Regions from separate parts of the Lysinibacillus sp. NPDC097162 genome, predicted to be linked through region 2. Evidence: riboswitches for the same ligand, from Rfam matches in the RefSeq annotation. Region 2 holds a riboswitch; the other holds the start of a gene.
The links. A riboswitch is a leader RNA that binds a small molecule or an ion and turns the genes downstream of it on or off. The one in region 2 is predicted to bind FMN.
Positions count from the first base shown of each region.

Region 1: it holds a riboswitch for FMN, as region 2 does, so the genes downstream of both, ACIQXW_RS02305 (ECF transporter S component) here and ribE (riboflavin synthase) in region 2, are expected to answer to the same signal.

Region 1 covers NZ_JBIWDT010000001.1:483,314-492,630, forward strand. Annotated here, with positions in the region: gene ACIQXW_RS02290 (ATP-binding protein) at 1-1,612, shown strand, start outside; gene sigX (RNA polymerase sigma factor SigX) at 1,808-2,347, shown strand; gene ACIQXW_RS02300 (RNA polymerase subunit sigma) at 2,337-3,635, shown strand; FMN riboswitch at 3,953-4,149, shown strand; gene ACIQXW_RS02305 (ECF transporter S component) at 4,377-4,964, shown strand; gene ACIQXW_RS02310 (sodium-dependent transporter) at 5,112-6,458, shown strand; gene ACIQXW_RS02315 (STAS domain-containing protein) at 6,619-7,005, opposite strand; gene ACIQXW_RS02320 (methyl-accepting chemotaxis protein) at 7,039-8,733, opposite strand; gene ACIQXW_RS02325 (ATP-binding protein) at 8,763-9,191, opposite strand.
Region 2 covers NZ_JBIWDT010000001.1:780,927-790,243, forward strand. Annotated here, with positions in the region: gene uvrA (excinuclease ABC subunit UvrA) at 1-1,233, shown strand, start outside; FMN riboswitch at 1,573-1,698, shown strand; FMN riboswitch at 1,820-1,945, shown strand; gene ribE (riboflavin synthase) at 2,102-2,740, shown strand; gene ribB (3,4-dihydroxy-2-butanone-4-phosphate synthase) at 2,798-3,427, shown strand; gene ribH (6,7-dimethyl-8-ribityllumazine synthase) at 3,445-3,912, shown strand; gene ACIQXW_RS03780 (spore germination protein) at 4,048-5,490, shown strand; gene ACIQXW_RS03785 (DUF1540 domain-containing protein) at 5,631-5,858, shown strand; gene ACIQXW_RS03790 (C45 family autoproteolytic acyltransferase/hydrolase) at 6,084-7,118, shown strand; gene ACIQXW_RS03795 (sensor histidine kinase) at 7,440-8,747, shown strand; gene ACIQXW_RS03800 (histidine phosphatase family protein) at 9,013-9,317, shown strand, end outside.

The DNA.
Region 1 (9,317 bases), 300 kb from region 2:
GAGTATAGTGGATGACAATGAAACAGCCGAATCGACTTCGCAACTATTAACAGATATTTTACCTGATGGTACAAATGCGCTTATCGCCATTAATCATCTAGAAGTAACATTTGCGATGCAGGAAGGCGTTAACAAAAAAGAAATTCAAGGCGCAATTTTAGCGAATAAAGCATTCCATGAAGTTTTCAAATCAGATGATCCGATCATTAAGGAAATGATGATGCCATCGTCGACTGATAAAGAAAAAATGGAATCGTATGTCGTGTTAGGTTTCCCACTAAACGTAGAAAATGAAGTGCATGGTGCTGTATTTATTTACCAAAGTCCAGATGCGTTACATAAAACGTCCAAAGAGACTACGAAAATTGTCTTTTTAGCGGCATTCATTGCCTTTGTGTTAACGACATTCTTTGCATTTTTCCTTTCATCACGTATTACTTCACCGCTACGAAAAATGCGCGAGCTAGCATTTGAAATTGCAAAAGGTAATTTCGAGGCAAAAATGCCGACAACGCAAAACGATGAAATTGGACAGCTTGCGGTTGCATTCAACCAAATGGGGCGCCAGTTAAAGCACAATCTAGAGGTAATCAATCAAGAAAATGAGCAATTATCCAATATTTTAACTTCTATGACTGATGCTGTTATAACGTTTAATCGTGATCGTACTATTTTACTCAGCAATCCACCTGCGGAACGCTTAATGCAAAAATGGTTTGTCAATAAAGGCTCGCAAAGTGCAAAGCCTATTCCACCTGAACTATATCATATGCTTGATCATGTATTAATGTTTGAAGATAAGCTGGAAGAAGAAATTGAGATGGATGGAAATTATTATACATTTACGATTAGCCCGCTCTATAGTGGGGAATTGATACGAGGAGCTGTTGCTGTTATCCGTGATATGACAGAACAGCATCGTCTAGAAAAGCTTCGCTCAGACTTTATTGCCAATGTATCACATGAGCTACGGACACCTATTTCAATGCTTCAGGGCTACTCAGAAGCGCTAATGGATGATGATTTTATACAAGATCAAGAAGAGCGCAATGAGATTACTAAAATTATTTATGATGAATCAAAGCGTATGGGACGTTTAGTTACAGATTTATTGGATTTAGCACGGATGGAATCTGGACATATGACATTATACAAAGATGAAGTACCGATTAATGCGACATTTGAGCGCATTACGCAAAAATTTGCACAAGTAGCAAAAGAGAAGCATGTACAGCTCCTATTTAATAGTGAGTTTGAGGAAGATGCGGTCATAAGCATGGATGAGGATCGTATTGAACAAGTGTTAACGAACTTAGTTGATAATGCACTGCGTCATACAGATGAAGGTTCTGTCTTTGTGAAAGTAGAGAAGGAACCGACATTTGCTAAAATCTCTGTTCAGGATACAGGACATGGTATTCCACAGGAAGATTTACCATATGTTTTTGAGCGTTTTTACAAGGCTGATAAAGCGCGTACACGTTCTAAAGGTGGTACAGGTTTAGGGCTTGCTATTGCTCGAAACATTGTAAAGGCACATTCTGGAAATATTATGGTCGATAGTGTATTAAAAGAAGGAACAACCTTTACTTTCTATTTACCCTTTGACTAACTAACTTTGTCCGTTAGAAGCCCATTGCCATTGATTCGAAAACTTAATGCCAATGCCAATGTCTGTTAGCTGATTGTATGTAGTTTTAGTGCAGGAAATGGCACATAGCGAAATTTTGAGCAAAAAATCATTAATTAAGATGTAACTTGTGCGAGCGTTAGACGACAAATACTATGAGAACGGGGGTGGAGTGCTTTGAATGACTCCGTGTTCCATCGATTATACGATTCATACCATCAAGACGTGTTCCAGTTTCTTATTTATCTAGTGAAAAATCGTACACTTGCTGAGGATCTATCACATGAGGTGTACGTTCGTGTTCTGCGATCGTATGAACAATTCGCAGGAAATAGCAGTGAAAAAACATGGCTTTTTGCTATTGCTAAAAATGTCGCAATAGATCATTTTAGAAAGCAGGCAGTGCGGAAAAAACATTCGCTCGATTTTTTTGACTGGGAAACGGAACAACTACATTCAACCACACCATCACCGGAAGATATGCTACAGGCCAGTGATGAATTAATGCAAATAGAGTCTGCACTTGAAAATTGTACAGGGGATCAAAAAATGGTGATTATTATGCGCTTTTTCCAAGATTTATCGATTGCTGAAACAGCGCAAATACTTGATTGGACAGAAGCAAAGGTTAAGACGACGCAACATCGAGCCATTAAATTTTTAGGCAACAGCTACAACAGGTTAGGGAACAGGAGGCGAAAAGGCAATGACTCATAAACAATTTGACGACGATGAACAACTAGAACAAATGTTGAAGAATGCCCCGAAGCTGACTGATAACCGTTCGAAAGAAGAAGTGTTGAAACGATTGCTAGCAGATTCACGTCTGCAAGATAATATACATCTTCAAGAAGCAATGCAACAACCAACAGATTCAAAAGTGCTTGAAGAGCAAGAGCAGTCTATTGCTGCTTATGAGAATGAAAGCATCAAGCCGATGCAAAAGCGTAAAAAGAGTAAGTTACCTATTTTTAGTAGTATTGCAGCTGTTTTTGTACTATCAATAGCAGGGTACGTGTTTTTAACAAATAATAATCCAGTTAAGGATGAGGCAAATGCCCCTCCTGAAAATTTTTCTACGATGCAAGAGGATCGAGCTATACAAGAAAATGAAAATGCAGATGGTGTGATGAAAGCGAATATCGGTGCCGAACATGCACGAATGCTATCGCTTCGGACATCAGTTTACGAAGACGATTTAGCAAATGCAGTAGTATTTAGAATCGGCTTACCAGGTGGCAATGCTGATAGCATACCAATGACCTATGTAATCCCGAACGAAAAATTAACGGCTGATTTTGGAAAGAAAAAGCCGACAACTCTACAAATGTATGAAAAATACGCACCACAAATTGATGAGGAAGCACTTGGTTTTGCTAATTATCATCCATACAAAGGTGAGTTGAAGGAAGAGGGTGAGACGCTAGTTCACGTCTTACCTAAAAAAAATGATTACGATGTAGCTTCAGCTTCCGTAACAAAATATTTAAGCTCGTTAAAAGATACTTTTTCCGACTCTGAATATAAAGCGATTGCGTTAAAAAATGCAGATGGTACTCCTTATGAATTTTCGCAGGTTGGTGAGCCAAGTGAGCCTATACAGTTAACGAAAGATAATCATTACAACTATTATTTATATACAGAAGAAAATGGTACTGAATATTTATCGCCAGACTTCCACCAAACATATCCTACTGTTACAGAGGCACTTATCGCCATGCGTGATAAAAAAGATGATATTTATGTACCTGTCATCCCTGAAAATGTAACGTACACAGTGAAAGAAGAAGAGGGTGGTGTTGTCATCACCTTTGACGCACCGTTAGATTTGATGACAATGGATGCTGTGCGGGCAACGCAATTAATCGAGGCCATGATGCTGACAGCTTCAAGCTTTGATAAAAAGCTACGCTTAGATAACGTCGTACAGGATAGTTGGGAAGGCTTTGATTTAACAAATTTTTTACCGATACCTGTAGGTGCAAATAAACAAACAATGCAGTAACAAAGAAAAACAGCTATCTTTTATGAGATAGCTGTTTTTTTGTATGAGTTGTCTGATGGGGAAAACGCGGAAATCGGGTGCTGAAGCGCGGAATCCGGCTGTTGAAGCGCGGAATTCAGGCTCTGAAACGCGGAATCCCAGTGCTAAAACGCGGAATTCGTCGTTCATGGCTGAATTCGAATTACCTGAACTCGAAAATCAAATGGCCCTTTTATAGAAGCATTCATTAAAACATACAAATTTAATCGGAATTTTTTAAGCAGAAGTATTTACTTTTATGTGATAAAACATTATAGTTAATTTATAAAATAATATTGATTCATCTTCGGGGCAGGGTGAAAATCCCGACCGGCGGTAATAGAGTTGTAAATCGCTAGTGTTGTACTAAACTACATTAGCTCGCATGATTTACTAAATGGCTCTTCAGCCCGCGACCTGTGCAAAGATTTTTTTGCATGGCTGACTTGGTGCGATTCCAAGGCCGACAGTATAGTCTGGATGGGAGAAGATGAAGGTACGATCGTCATTCGTTGTTACGAATTAAGCTATGTGCGAGCGTTTTTTTCAGTGTGTCTACTAATTACACTGTATGCACAAAAAATAGCTAGTAATGGCGTTATTTAATCATGCCTTTTCTCCCTTATGCTGATGTGCATAAGGGTTTTTTCGTGAAAAAACAATCGATTACGTCGTAACCTTTCTTCTTGCAAGATTGAATCAGCAAAGAGGAGAGAGTTTTCAATGAAGAAAAATATCAAACTGCAATCGTTTATTACGATTGGTATGCTAAGTAGTATTTCGTTTTTATTAATGCTTTTTAATTTCCCGATTCCGCCGTTCCCAGCATTTTTAGAGGTGGATTTCAGTGATATGCCAGCTTTACTTGCAGCTATCACAATGGGTCCAGTTGCGGGTATTTTAGTAGAACTATTTAAAAATATACTGGATTGGATTTTCTCGGGTACGCCTACAGGGGTTCCGGTTGGACATATTGCAAACTTTGTGACAGGTATATTATTTATTTTACCAGTATCATTTGTTTTTAACCGTTTTAAAACAATTGCGGGTCTTGTTGGAGGTTTGGCGACAGGAACGATCGTTATGGCAGTAGGGATGAGCTTTTTAAATTACGCAGTATTTTTACCGATGTACACTTATTTCTTAGGTATGGAGCCAGTAGTTGGCGATTCATTATATAAAATGATTATTGCAGGTATTTTGCCGTTTAATATCGTAAAAGGTGTTCTATTAACAGCTATCATGGTGTTACTGTTCACAACGATGCGTAGATGGATTGAACAACAGCGTACAATGTATTTATCAAAATAATAAATTAAGCCTCGAGTTTATTCTTACTCGGGGTTTTTTGTGTATAGATCTAATAGCATACTGGAATCTTCAGGAATTGACTAGTCTAAATTACTATTTTAATGTACAATTAATGTGAGATTAGTTAGATTTGAGGAGATTGAAGAGATGAGTGAAAACAATGGACAATGGTCCGGTAAGTTAGGGTTTATTTTAGCATCGGCGGGTGCTGCGATTGGACTAGGGGCAATATGGAAGCTACCATATGTCACAGGGCAAAGTGGTGGCGGCGCATTTTTCCTTATATTTGTGGTGTTCACTTTGTTAATTGGCCTACCGATGTTATTATCCGAGTATATTTTAGGGCGTGGTACGCAATCAGAGGCGATCACAGCCTATAAAAAGGTTGTTCCAACGAAACCTGCTTGGGCTTGGGTTGGACGCATGGGTGTACTTGGCTGTTTTCTATTATTAACCTTTTACAGTGTTGTAGGAGGCTGGATATTTATTTATAGTGGCCTAGGTGTATCTGGGGCTGTTATTGATTCAACGGTTAATCCAAGTGAGTTATTTGGAAAAATTATTAGTACTCCGTGGATTACGTTACTAGGTTTAGCGTTATTTACACTGGCAAATGTACTTGTCATTTCACTAGGTGTACAAAACGGCATTGAAAAAGCAAATAAGTGGATGATGCCATTATTATTTGTTATGTTTATCGTTCTTGTTGTTCGTGCGTTAACATTAGATGGGGCAATGGAAGGTGTGAAATTCTTCTTATGGCCAGACTTTTCAAATATAACGGGTAAAGCGTTATTAGAGGCGTTAGGGCAGTCATTCTTCGGTTTGGCAGTAGGGTTCTCTTGTTTGGTTACATATAGTTCGTATTTGAAAAAGGATGTTAGTTTACCAAATTCTGCTGGCTCAGTAGTTTTACTGACTGTGCTCGTGTCATTTTTAGCAGGACTAGCTATTTTCCCTGTAGTGTTTGCCTTTGATTTAGAGCCACAAGCTGGGCCTGGCTTATTATTTATGGTGCTACCGACAGCATTTAGTCAAATGCCTTTTGGTGAACTATTTTTAGCGCTGTTTTTATTACTATTTTTATTTGCGACGTTAACGTCATCATTTAGTTTATATGAAATCATTGTTGCAGCATTTATGGAGAAGTGGCATATGTCACGTTCAGCCTTAACGATGTTGCTAGGAGTTGTTGTTTTTATTGCTGCCATTCCATCGGCATTATCATCTAGCTTGTTAGCGAATGTATCCATTTTCGGAAAGTCGATTTTTGATGCTACTGATTATTTAGTGTCCAATTTAATGCTACCATTGGGCAACTTATTGATTGCAATCTTTATTGCCTATGTAGTAGATAAAAGCTTTGTGAAAAAGGAATTGCTCATGGGAAGTCAAATGGGGCAGGGATTTTATAAGACTTATCGCGTGCTAATGTTAGTAGTCGTTCCGATTGTTATTATCGTTGTTTTATTAAATATGCTTTTACAAAAATAATATTGAATGAAATTGTTTGAGTGCCTGGCACTTGCAGACACAATATAAGCCGCAACACTCGCTATCGCGCGATTGTTGCGGCTTCGTTTATACGTTCTCACAGCAGGCTAGGTAGTTTTTTACTTCTGGGAGAATTCAGAATTGTTTGAGTGCCTGGCACTTAATATTCACTTAGGGCAAGCTCACCTAACCAGTTTTTTTCTTTAATCATTTGCTGCGCTTGCAGTTCACTTTTTGCAATTGGGAATACTTTGTCACATTGTGAGATTGCGAACAGTTTACGAATAAAATCATCTGTCACAATGATGGCGATTTTCTTTTCGGCAATCGTTACTTTCTTTGCGAAATTAATAATCATACCAAAACCAGTACTATCAATATTCGTTACCCTTTGCATATCAATTACATAGCCATGCTTTGTATCTAAACTAATAGCATGTAGCTCCTCTTTTAACTCATCGATTAATCCATATTCTAAATTCCCTGTAAAGGCGATTGAAATATAATCAGTCTTTGAATCAATATTTATCATGTTATTCTTACTCATTTCAGTGCTCCTCCGTGTCATTTAGTTAAAAGATTAAAATTTAAATTTATTTACTTCGTTTTGTAGTTTAGTAGAAATTTCCGCTAACTCCTCTGATTTATGTGAAATCTCAGCTACAGTTGCATGTTGTTCTTCAGACGTAGCTGCCATTTCTTCGGAAGCTGCCGCAGAATCTTCTAAAATGCGTGAGATATCATGTATTGCCTGTTGAACACCTAATGAATTGTCATTGACATGCGTGAATGCAGATTTCATTTGTTTCACACCTTGTTCTGTTTCAACAACATGTTCAACGATTTCTTGTAAGGCATGTCCGCCTTTACTAATGATGTTCACCTGTTCTTCTACTGCTAGTAAATTACTTTCCATAGTTCGGACGGTCACAGCAGTTTCGGCTTGTATGTTTTTAATTAAATCTGTAATTTGACCAGAAGCCAAACTTGACTGCTCAGCAAGCTGACGAACTTCTGATGCGACTACAGCAAAGCCCTTTCCTTGATCTCCGGCTCGAGCAGCTTCGATGGCCGCGTTTAAAGCTAATAGATTTGTTTGCTCCGCAATACCCGTTATGACAGTTATAATTCCACCTATTTCTTCGGAACGTTTGCCTAGTTTTTGAATCGAATCGGTTGCATAAGAAACCGTATGAGTGACTGTGTTTAAATGTTTAATTGCTTCACTAATAGCATCTTCTCCTTTGCGGGCGATATAGGTAGATTGAATTGCTCTATTTAAAGTTGCTTCTGCTTTTTCTAAACTATTGGTTACTTCCTCAATCGTTGTTTTCATCATCATAACAATACGTTCAGCCTGGTCTGATTGAATGGTGGTACCATTTGAAATGTCGTTCATTGTTAAGGCAATTTGGTTTGAGGCTTCACTTGTTTGGTGTGATGATTCGGCTAATGTCTGCGAGGATCTAGCTATTTGATTTGCGCTATTCGAGACAATGGTCATTGTTTCTGTTAAACGCTGCTTCATACTATTAAATGCTTGTGCTAAATTGGCGATTTCATCTTTTCCTTTAGGATTTAATATTTTTACGTTTAAATTTAAATTAGCAAGTTCTTTAGCATTCAAACTTAATTGATTAATTGGTCCAATAATTTGGCGCTGTAAAAACCAACTAATGCTAACAAACATCAAAATCGCTATTCCTAATGAAATGGCAACATTCTCAAGGACATATTTTGTAGCAATATTAATATAGGGCGCTGATGGTGTGCCTGTCGACCACATACCGATGATGTCGCCTTTGCTATTGAAAATTGGCTCTGTCGCAACTTGATACATACTACCTAATACATTTGCTGTACCGATAAAACGTTCTTTTTGCTCTAACACAGCAGTAGTAAGCTCTTTAGGAGCCTTCGTGTTCACTTGTCGTATACCGTTTTCCACAATAGTTGTGTTAATGCGTGTATCGTGCTGAAAGATTGTCACAAAATTACCGTCTGCTAGATTGCCAATCTCATCTACAATATCGAAATTGCCAGCTATTTTTACATCGCCTTTATACAATTCATTATTTTTAATGTCCCAATCTCCAGGAATTTTAACATCAAAATATTGATAACTTAATTGTAAATCCGATAAAAGTTTGGCATTTGCACTTTCTAAAAAATTCTTTTTAGCTTCAAAAAAATCAATTATCGCTATAAGAGAAACCATTAACAAAATACAGGTAAGAATAAGTAAGTTCATTTTTTTACGGATTGTCCATTTCACAAAAAGTCCCTCCTAATTACAGATGTACTTTATCCATGAATTTTCTTGGAAACACCGACTAAAAATTTGGTTCTTGAAATATGTTTAAACCAAATAGAATCAACCATATTTTTGACAAAAAATAATCCTCGACCTCGATCTGTATAATTATAATAGTGTTCGTTAGGATCGAATTGTAATGCCTTCTTTAAATCATTTTCAGTAATGCCTTGTGCTTCATCGATGACTGTTAACGTAATCTCCTCATCGTTTTGCAAAACTTGTATTTGAATTTTGCCGTAGGAAGAGGGTGTATCGATTTTTTCCATTGCTTCAATAGCATTAATTACTAATTCGTGTAAAACAAATCTCAATTCTTTACTGAAGGGTATACTATAAATATTTGTATAGTTTTCCATCACATTATCTATAAAATGAACTGCTTGTCGATTTGCTTGAACTCGCAGTGTAAATTTCATTACCAATCACCTATCTTGTACGTGAAATTACATTTACATTTTCGCTAGTGATATCCAGTAAAATGTAAGTAAAGTTAAATAGGTCATCGCCATTATATTGAGGAAGAATAGGAATGAAAACGCATG
Region 2 (9,317 bases):
ATTCGAGTGCTTCAGGAATTACGTGATTTAGGTAATACTGTACTAGTTATCGAGCATGATGTTGAGATGATGCGAGCGGCAGATCATATTATTGATATCGGTCCTGGTGCGGGAATACATGGTGGTACTGTTGTAGGTGAAGGCAGTCTGGATGATTTAATGTCAAATGAGCAATCAGTGACTGGAGCTTATTTGGTAGAAGAATGCTCCCCTTCTCCTGTTCGAGTTCGTAGGGAGGGAAATGGACAGCATATCAAGATTCAACAAGCAAAACTTCGAAATGTCGACATCCCTACTGCTTCTATTCCATTGGGGTGTCTTGTGTCAGTAACAGGCGTTTCAGGTTCGGGGAAATCTACGCTTGTTTTTGACATTCTTGCACAAGGAAAATCGAAAAACCTTGCCCAAATAGGATGTAAGGAAATTAGTGGGTTAGAGCATATCGAAAATATCGTTATCTTTGACCAATCGCCAATGGGAAGAGTACAGCGTTCTAATGTCGCTACTTATACGGATGTCTTTACTCACCTCCGCAAATTGTTTGCAGGATTGCCAGAAGCAAAAGAAAGAGAATTAACTTCAAAGCATTTCTCATTTAACTCTGCGGGTGGACGATGTGAAACATGCCAAGGTTTAGGGGTATTATCAGTAGATATGGATTTCCTAGCAGATATAGAAGTGACATGTACAAACTGCAAAGGGAAAAGATTTACTGACGAAGTGTTGCAAGTTAAATATGAAGGATACTCCATTTCAGATTTGCTAAATATGTCTGTGGAGGAGAGCTTACCAATTTTGAAATCGGAAACAAAGATTTCTCGCATGATTGAAATGCTATGTGAGGTTGGGTTGGGCTATCTTCAATGGGGTCAATCGGTCAAAACTTTATCTGGCGGTGAAGGACAGCGTATTAGGCTGGCAAACGAATTAAGTAAAGCATCCAAAAACCACACGCTTTATTTATTGGACGAACCTACGACAGGTCTTCATCCATCTGATATTAAATTGTTACATGCTTTATTAAATAGACTTGTCTGTGCCGGAAATACCGTTATCGTCGTCGAACATAGTCTGGAATTAATCCGTGAATCTGACTGGGTTATCGATATTGGACCTGAAGGAGGAGCCGCAGGTGGTAAGCTTGTAGCTGAAGGAACGCCAGAGCAAGTGGCAAAAGTATCGGATTCCTATACGGGGATGTTTCTGAAAGAAGTACTCGCCGAAGCGTTCTAATTACATTTAACAAACGATACTTTAGGAAAATACCAAAAAATAGGAAATTAAAAAGAATACGCTCTTTTAGTTAAGATGAAGGTTACTGTACATCTTTCTACTAAAAGAGCGTATTTATTTATTTATTTATGAACCCTTCAAAAGTCCATGCAAACGTTACTATTTTAAATTATCCCCAAAGTCCCTTGCTCCTTATTCATACGCTCAATTATTAGCTGGTTGCTTTAATTTGCACATGTGGATTGTGCCAAGGCAATTAAACTGCACAAAATAGCCATTAAAAAATTTTAAGTGGATAATGTATTAAAATAATGTTATCGTATGAAGTAACTAAATAAACATATCCTTCAGGGTAGGGTGAAATTCCCAATCGGCGGTGATGAAGTAATTCAAAGTCCGTGAGCGCAAGCTGATTTGGTGCAAATCCAAAACCGACAGTTACAGTCTGGATGGGAGAAGGGTATATGTGTAAGCTTTTTAAATTCATATGACTTTAAAAGGTCTATTTGGCTACGCTTATATTCAAAACTACTTCCCATCGCCTTCGTTGGGGAGTTTTTTTATTTAGTTAAAAATTTAATAGGTATCTGTTCTTCGGGGTAGGGTGAAATTCCCAATCGGCGGTGATGAAGCAATTCAAAGTCCGTGAGCGCAAGCTGATTTGGTGCAAATCCAAAACCGACAGTTATAGTCTGGATGGGAGAAGAACGATGAGATGGTAGCCTTTGGAAAATTTATTTCCATTAGGTTTATTTAGTGACGTCTTATGAATTAGAACTCCCAAACCCCATTTTTATATGGGGTTTTTTGTTTGTCTCGTTTAAGCAATTACAGGTCAAAATTTAAAAAGTAGAAAGTAGGTGGAAAAATGTTTACAGGTATTATTGAGGATGTTGGTACAGTAAAAACCTTGCAAAACGATAGACAAAGTATGAAAATAACTGTTATTTCGCCAAAGATAGTATCGGACGTGCAGCTAGGAGATAGTATAGCTGTCAATGGCGTGTGTTTGACAGTAACACATTATAATGAGCAGGAACTGACAATGGATGTAATGCCTGAAACAGTGAAAGCGACAAATTTGCAGCAACTCACGGTTGGTAATGCAGTAAATTTAGAGCGTGCAATGCCTGCGAATGGACGTTTTGGTGGTCATTTTGTTTCAGGGCATGTTGATGGAGTGGGAAAAATATTACGCAAACGTCCAATGGCCAATGCAGTATACATCGATATAGAACTTTCAGAGGAGTTAACTTGCTATTGTATTCCTAAAGGTTCAATCACAATTGATGGAACGAGTTTAACGCTCTTCCATGTGGCAAAAAACAGCGTCACCGTATCGCTTATTCCCCACACATACAAGGAAACCGTATTAGGGACAAAAAATGTTGGATCACCAGTCAATATTGAGACCGATTTAGTTGGTAAATACATTATGCACCAGCTACAGCGTGGTCAGCAATCACCGACCATTACAAAAGATTACTTAGCGAAGCATGGGTTTTAACCTGTCTTTGAAAGTAAAGAACGTACAGTAAATTAAAGTTTATTAGGAGGTGGCAATTTGCTACATTCAATTGAAGAAGCAATTGCAGATTTAAAACAAGGCAAAATGATTGTTGTCGTGGATGATGAAGATCGTGAAAATGAAGGGGATTTACTTGCCCTTGCAGAGTTCATGTCACCAGAAACGATAAACTTTATGGCCACATATGGAAGAGGGCTTATTTGTACGCCGATTTCACAGCAGCTTGCACAACAATTAGCGTTGCATCCAATGGTCGTAAATAATACAGATCATTACCAAACGGCATTTACCGTAAGTATTGATTACAAAGATACAAAAACAGGCATTAGCGCCTTTGAACGTGCGTTGACAATTCGAAAAATGCTAGAGTCACAAGCGCAAGCAACTGATTTTCGTAGACCTGGGCATGTATTTCCCCTTATAGCAAAGGAAAATGGTGTTTTAGAACGTAGAGGGCATACGGAGGCAACTATCGATTTAGCAAGGCTTTGCCGAAGCATACAAGCTGGTGTTATTTGTGAAATCATGGGGGATGATGGTGAAATGCTTCGCTTTGATGACTTAGTCAAATATGCGGAAAAACACAAATTAAAAATGATTTCGATTGATGCATTAGCAGCCTATCGTCGTCAACAAATACAAGGAAAAAATTCACTTACAGTGTAAAAGAGGAGAATCAATTTATGGGAAAAACATTTGAAGCACAATTAATTGGCAATGATTTAAAAATAGCGGTAGTAGTTGGTCGATTTAATGAATTTATTACTAGTAAATTATTAAGCGGTGCAATGGATGGGCTAAAACGTCATGGTGTAGACGAGGATTTAATTGATGTTGCGTGGGTACCAGGTGCATTTGAAATTCCATTTATTGCAAAACAGCTAGCGGAAACAAAAAAATATGATGCCATTATTGGTCTTGGCACAGTTATTCGTGGCTCTACAACACATTATGATTATGTTTGTAACGAATCAGCAAAAGGCATAGCTAACGTTTCTCTTACAACTAACATACCAGTTATTTTTGGTGTTGTCACAACTGAAAATATTGAGCAGGCAATTGAACGCGCTGGGACAAAATCTGGTAATAAAGGTTATGACGCAGCAATATCAGCTATTGAAATGGCGAATTTACAGAAAATGATTGGCTAAATTTCAATGACATAATGTATAGGTGAAAAGGATAACTGCATAATTTGCTGGACATTGGGAAAAATATTGTATGTGTATTTTAGTACAATAATTTATTTGAATCGAGTTCAGTAGGAGATGAGGAATATTCAATCAATGAATCAAAATATCGAATTGAAAACGTTGAAAGAACTATTTCAACGCTCTGCTGACGTAATATTTCAATCTTATACCTTTCAACAGCATAATGTTCATTTTATTACATGTGAATCAATGTTCGATCAGTTATTATTGAATAAGGTGATTATAAATCGAGTCCAATCTTTGTGCGAAAATGTTTCAACACCATTATTAGCAGAGCAAATAATAAATGAATTACACATTCCAAATCTTCAAAAAATAACGAATTTAGAAGTGGCTACTACACGTGTATATACAGGATATGCTTTGCTGTACTTTGAAAAGGAGAAAATTTTATTCTCAAGTAAAATTTCAAATAAGCCGAATCGAAATCCTGAAGAAACAAAAAATGAACTGGTAATTAAAGGACCGAGAGATGATTTTATAGAAGATGTCTTTATTAATATTGCTCTAATTCGCAAGCGACTACCAACTAATTCATTGAGTGTAGAAACAATGGAAATTGGTAGGCGTTCTAAAACAACTGTAGCCGTTCTTTATATGGAAGATATTGCCAATAAAACGATGGTGGATGAAGTGAAAACGCAATTACGTAAAGTTGATACAGATGTCGTGATTAATGGCGATATATTGATGGATGGGGTGGGCAAAACATCTAAAATTCTTCCCCTACATGATTATACAGGTCGCCCAGATTTTGCAGTACAAACGTTAAGTAGAGGACGCATTCTTATTTTAGTTGATGGAGTGTCCTATGTCATCATTACACCACCTAATATCTTTTTACTCTTTAAATCAGGTGAAGACAATGATTATCCAGCTATTGTAGGTTCTATAGAACGACTGCTACGAATCGTAGGCATATTAATAAGTATGCTTGCACCAGGTTTTTGGCTTGCCTTATCGACCTATCATCAAGAACAAATGCCAATTCTACTTTTAGCAACAGTTGTACAATCAAGAACGGGCTTGCCTTTTCCTACCTTACTGGAAATATTGCTCATGTTATTTATGTTTGAATTATTTCGAGAGGCAAGTCTCCGCTTACCATCTCTTTTGAGCGGAACCATGAGTGTTGTGGGAGGTTTAATTGTCGGAGATGCGGCGATTAAGGCAGGCATAACGAGTCCTTCAATGATAGTAGTAATTGCTATTTCAAGTATTGCGGCATATACACTTGTAAATCAATCGTTTGTAACGGCCATGAGTATTTTCCGTCTATTTGTCGTCTTAATGGCTTCTTTTTTTGGCTTATTTGGTTTCTTTTTGTCCCTATTCTTTATTCTTATTTATGTTGCGAATATACGCGTGCTAGGTGTACCGTACGTAAGTCTTGGTGCAGATTTGAATTGGTCTGATATCAAAAAATCTTTAATACGTGCAGCTCCAAGTGGATATAATAAACGCCCAAAATTTTTACAGCCTCAAGATAAAACTCGGTCTTCCAGTAAAAATTAATGATAGCCATTTTAAATAAATAATAAAGTTATTTTCATGCTTTGCTTGTAAAAACGCTTGGATTGGACAAAATACTTAATGAAGAGTATGGATTAGACTTATCTATATTTTTCTAGACCAATCACAAGGGGTGGATAGTTATGCCGAATGTTCAAGTAAGCTGTGCTGTATCAAATTGTGTTTTCCATGCCAAAGGTAATTTTTGTGGTGCTGAAAAGATAGCAATCGATATGGATAAACGTATCGATAAGAAACATGATGCAGAGTTTGCTTCTGATTTTGAAATGCATATGTCCAAAGAGGCGGCAAGTCAATCATCAGATACATGTTGTAAAACATTCAGATCTAAAGAAAAAGAAAAACTTTAGATGATAGGTATAGGTTGTTTAAATAATTGCAAATAGAGAATTAAGGGCAATATTTAAATAATTTATCTTTACCTTATAATTAATGATTTGGTCACTTTGAAAGTCGTCTTCCTATATGGAAGATGACTTCTTTTTTTAGCATTTTTTATAGTGCCTCTTGACCTTCCAGTTACTTGAAGGAATACGATAATATTATCATCCGATTGGAGTATAGGAGGTATGGAAATGGAAAAATACGAAGATTTAGTAGTAAGCGTAGTTTCGATAATGGGAGATGCTTATGACGTGGGTTTTCAACAAAGTAAGGAAATACAATCATCAGCTCATTTAATACAAGATGAACTGTTTCTTGCCTTATCAGCTACTTGTAATGCTCAAAAGGCTCAAGAGGCATTACAGAATATTTCGCCGAATCTTTTACAAGAGATAAAAGGGTTAGCTTCTGGTTTAGAACAGTCATATGAATCCGTTATAAAAATGTATAGTGGTTATAATATGACATTTCCAGATATGGGATGTACGTCGTTTGTGCATAATGGGCATTATGTGAGAAATTACGATTTTAGCCCTACTTTATATGATGCAAGATTTGTTTTTTCTAATCCGTCAGAAGGGTATGCAAGTGTTGGATTTAGCCAGCAAATCATTGGTAGGCTAGATGGAATGAATGAAAAAGGATTAGTTGTAGGACTTCATTTCGTTAATAATGAATGGGAAGGAGATGGCTTTCTTGCGTCAACAATTGTTCGAATATTACTGGATAATTGTAAAAATATTGAAGAAGCCATTTTACAATTAAAAAAAATCCCACATCGTTATTGCTACAACTACTCGATGATTGATCGAAGTGGAAAAGTGGTCGTGGTAGAGGCTACACCAACGGAGCAAATTGTTTTTGAACAACACTCATTTATGTGTACTAATCATTTTGAATCACAAGAATTGAAAGATAAAAATAAAGCATCTATTGATAATTCAATACAACGCAAGCGCTATATAAATCATTTTGTTGCAAACGCATGTACGACTGCTATGTCTGCTTTTCAATATTTTAATGATGGAGATTCACCACTATTTTTTAAGCAATATAAAGAATACTTTGGTACATTGCACACAGTGCTATACTCACCAAATCAATTAGAAGTCATTGTGGGAATAGGGGAGAATAGTGAGCCACTTACGTTTTCCCTGCACCAATTTTTAAGGGGTGACCTTATTCTTCCGACAACCATAAAAGGAAAAATACTTCAGGCTATCTAATTCGTCATGCATAGTTTATAATTTAATAGATACTAGGGGGAATGGCATAACTTTTGTTGGGCTGTTCTCCTTTCCTTTTGTTGCTATTTCGCTTTTCGAAAGAAAATGAAATTATTTTATATAGTATAACAATTTGAAATTTTTATAAAAAATAAACTTGGATATAAGTTATATTTCAAAGGGATTTTTTTAAAACAAACATGAAAAAATGAAAATTACTATAGTATAATATTATTGCAGTTATCATAAATATTAAATGTTACAGTAGTAAATACACATAATTAAATATTTAATACAATAGATGAGGAAGTACCAGTTTGTATGAAAAAACGTAAAATTAAACTAATATTAGTATTAGCGACAGTATTATTGTCATTGTTCACAAGTTTAAATGTTGTCACTTCTTATGTGAAGATGAAAAAAACGGTGGAAGAGTCAATCGCTAACCAAAGTCTGGAAGCGGCTATATCCATTGCATCATCACTTGATGTCAAACAGTATCAGCAATTTTTAAATAATCCTGTGGAAAGTGAAGATTATTGGGAATTAAGAAGCTATTTAAATGATGCAAGAGAAAAACTGGGTGCCTTATTTGTGTATACATTAGAAATTGATAATCCTCAAGTATCAAAAGCGTTGATTGCTGGTGTACCTAATAGCTACACAGAAGGGTTTGAAATAGGACAAATTTGTACTGTGCCTGAGAAGCAAATCAAACTAGCTTATCGAGGGTTAACATATGTTACGAATGTAATTGAGGATCCAGACCATGGCGATTATCTTTCTGTAGGAGCACCTATTAAGAATGAAAATGGACAAATTATGGGCTACCTTGGTATTGATATTGGTGCTGACAAAGTTAATGGCATTAAAGGAAAAGTTCTAGAAAATAATTTACTCATGTTTATTTATAATGGACTATTTATTTTAATCGTTATTGCTTCTTTCTTCTTTTTACAGAGATGGTATCAAAAAGAAGTGACGAAAGAAGTGGGGGTAACTGAAGATACATATCAAGCTGAAATTAAAGCGTTAATTACTTCTGTATCTTCATTAAGACATGATTTCACCAATCATATACAAGTGTTGCATGGGCTACTGCAACTAGGGGAGCAAGAACAAGCAAAACAATATTTATCTTCATTATCTAAAGATGTGCAGGCAATTAAATCACTAAAATTAAATATAAATCACCCTGGGCTTTCAATCTTGTTGCAAACGAAAAAACTTGCAGCCCAAAACCATAATATTGAGATGGATATATCTGTTTCACAGGATGCTTTTATTAATATTAAAACAACAGATTTAATTAAGTTATTATCAAATTTAATTGATAACGCTATTGATGCCACAACTGAATTGCCGGAGAGCGAACGTAAAATGACAATTTGTTGTCATGCGGATGAAACGAAGTACGTCTTTGAAATTATTAATACAGGACCGACAATATCTGAGCCGGAACAAATATTTAAACAAGGGTTTACAACAAAAAAACCTGAATTCGGTAAAATAAGAGGGCAAGGATTATTTATCGTAAAAGAGGTTGTCAAAAAATATAATGGAAATATCTCTATTCAAACGACAGCCGAATTAGAAACGACAGCGACTGTAATCATTCCTCTAAAGTGAAATAATGCAGTGCGATAAGTGCATGTATGTATTGCCATAACATTATAGGCTAAATCCAATTTGTTAGATTTAGCGACTCGATTTGTGTTTACAGGATTTAAAATCGTGATAAGGTTTCTATAAAAATAAGCAGACAGCTCCCTATATTATGTAGGGAGCTTTTGGTTTTGGAGTAAATTCACGTGTGTTGCGCATCATTTTATGTACAAAGTAAGTCATATATTAACAGTAAATCTTTAAGGTAGGTTAGGGGGCAAAGAAAGATTTGGAACAGTCAATTCTTGATTTACTGCGAGCTGGTGGCTTCATTTTATATGTTAGACATGGGGAGGCAACAGTTGGAAAGGATCAGCCATATTTTAATTTTCAATATTGCTATACACAACGTAATTTGTCTGACTACGGTCGAAGAGAGGCCGCTTACTATGGACAAATGCTTCGTTATTGGCAAATCCCGATTAATTCACCTATTATTGCAAGCCCTTTGTGTAGAACAATTGAGACAGCGCAGCTAGCATTCCCAACAATGTATATTCAAATCGACCCTTTTTGGTTTGAAATTAATAAACT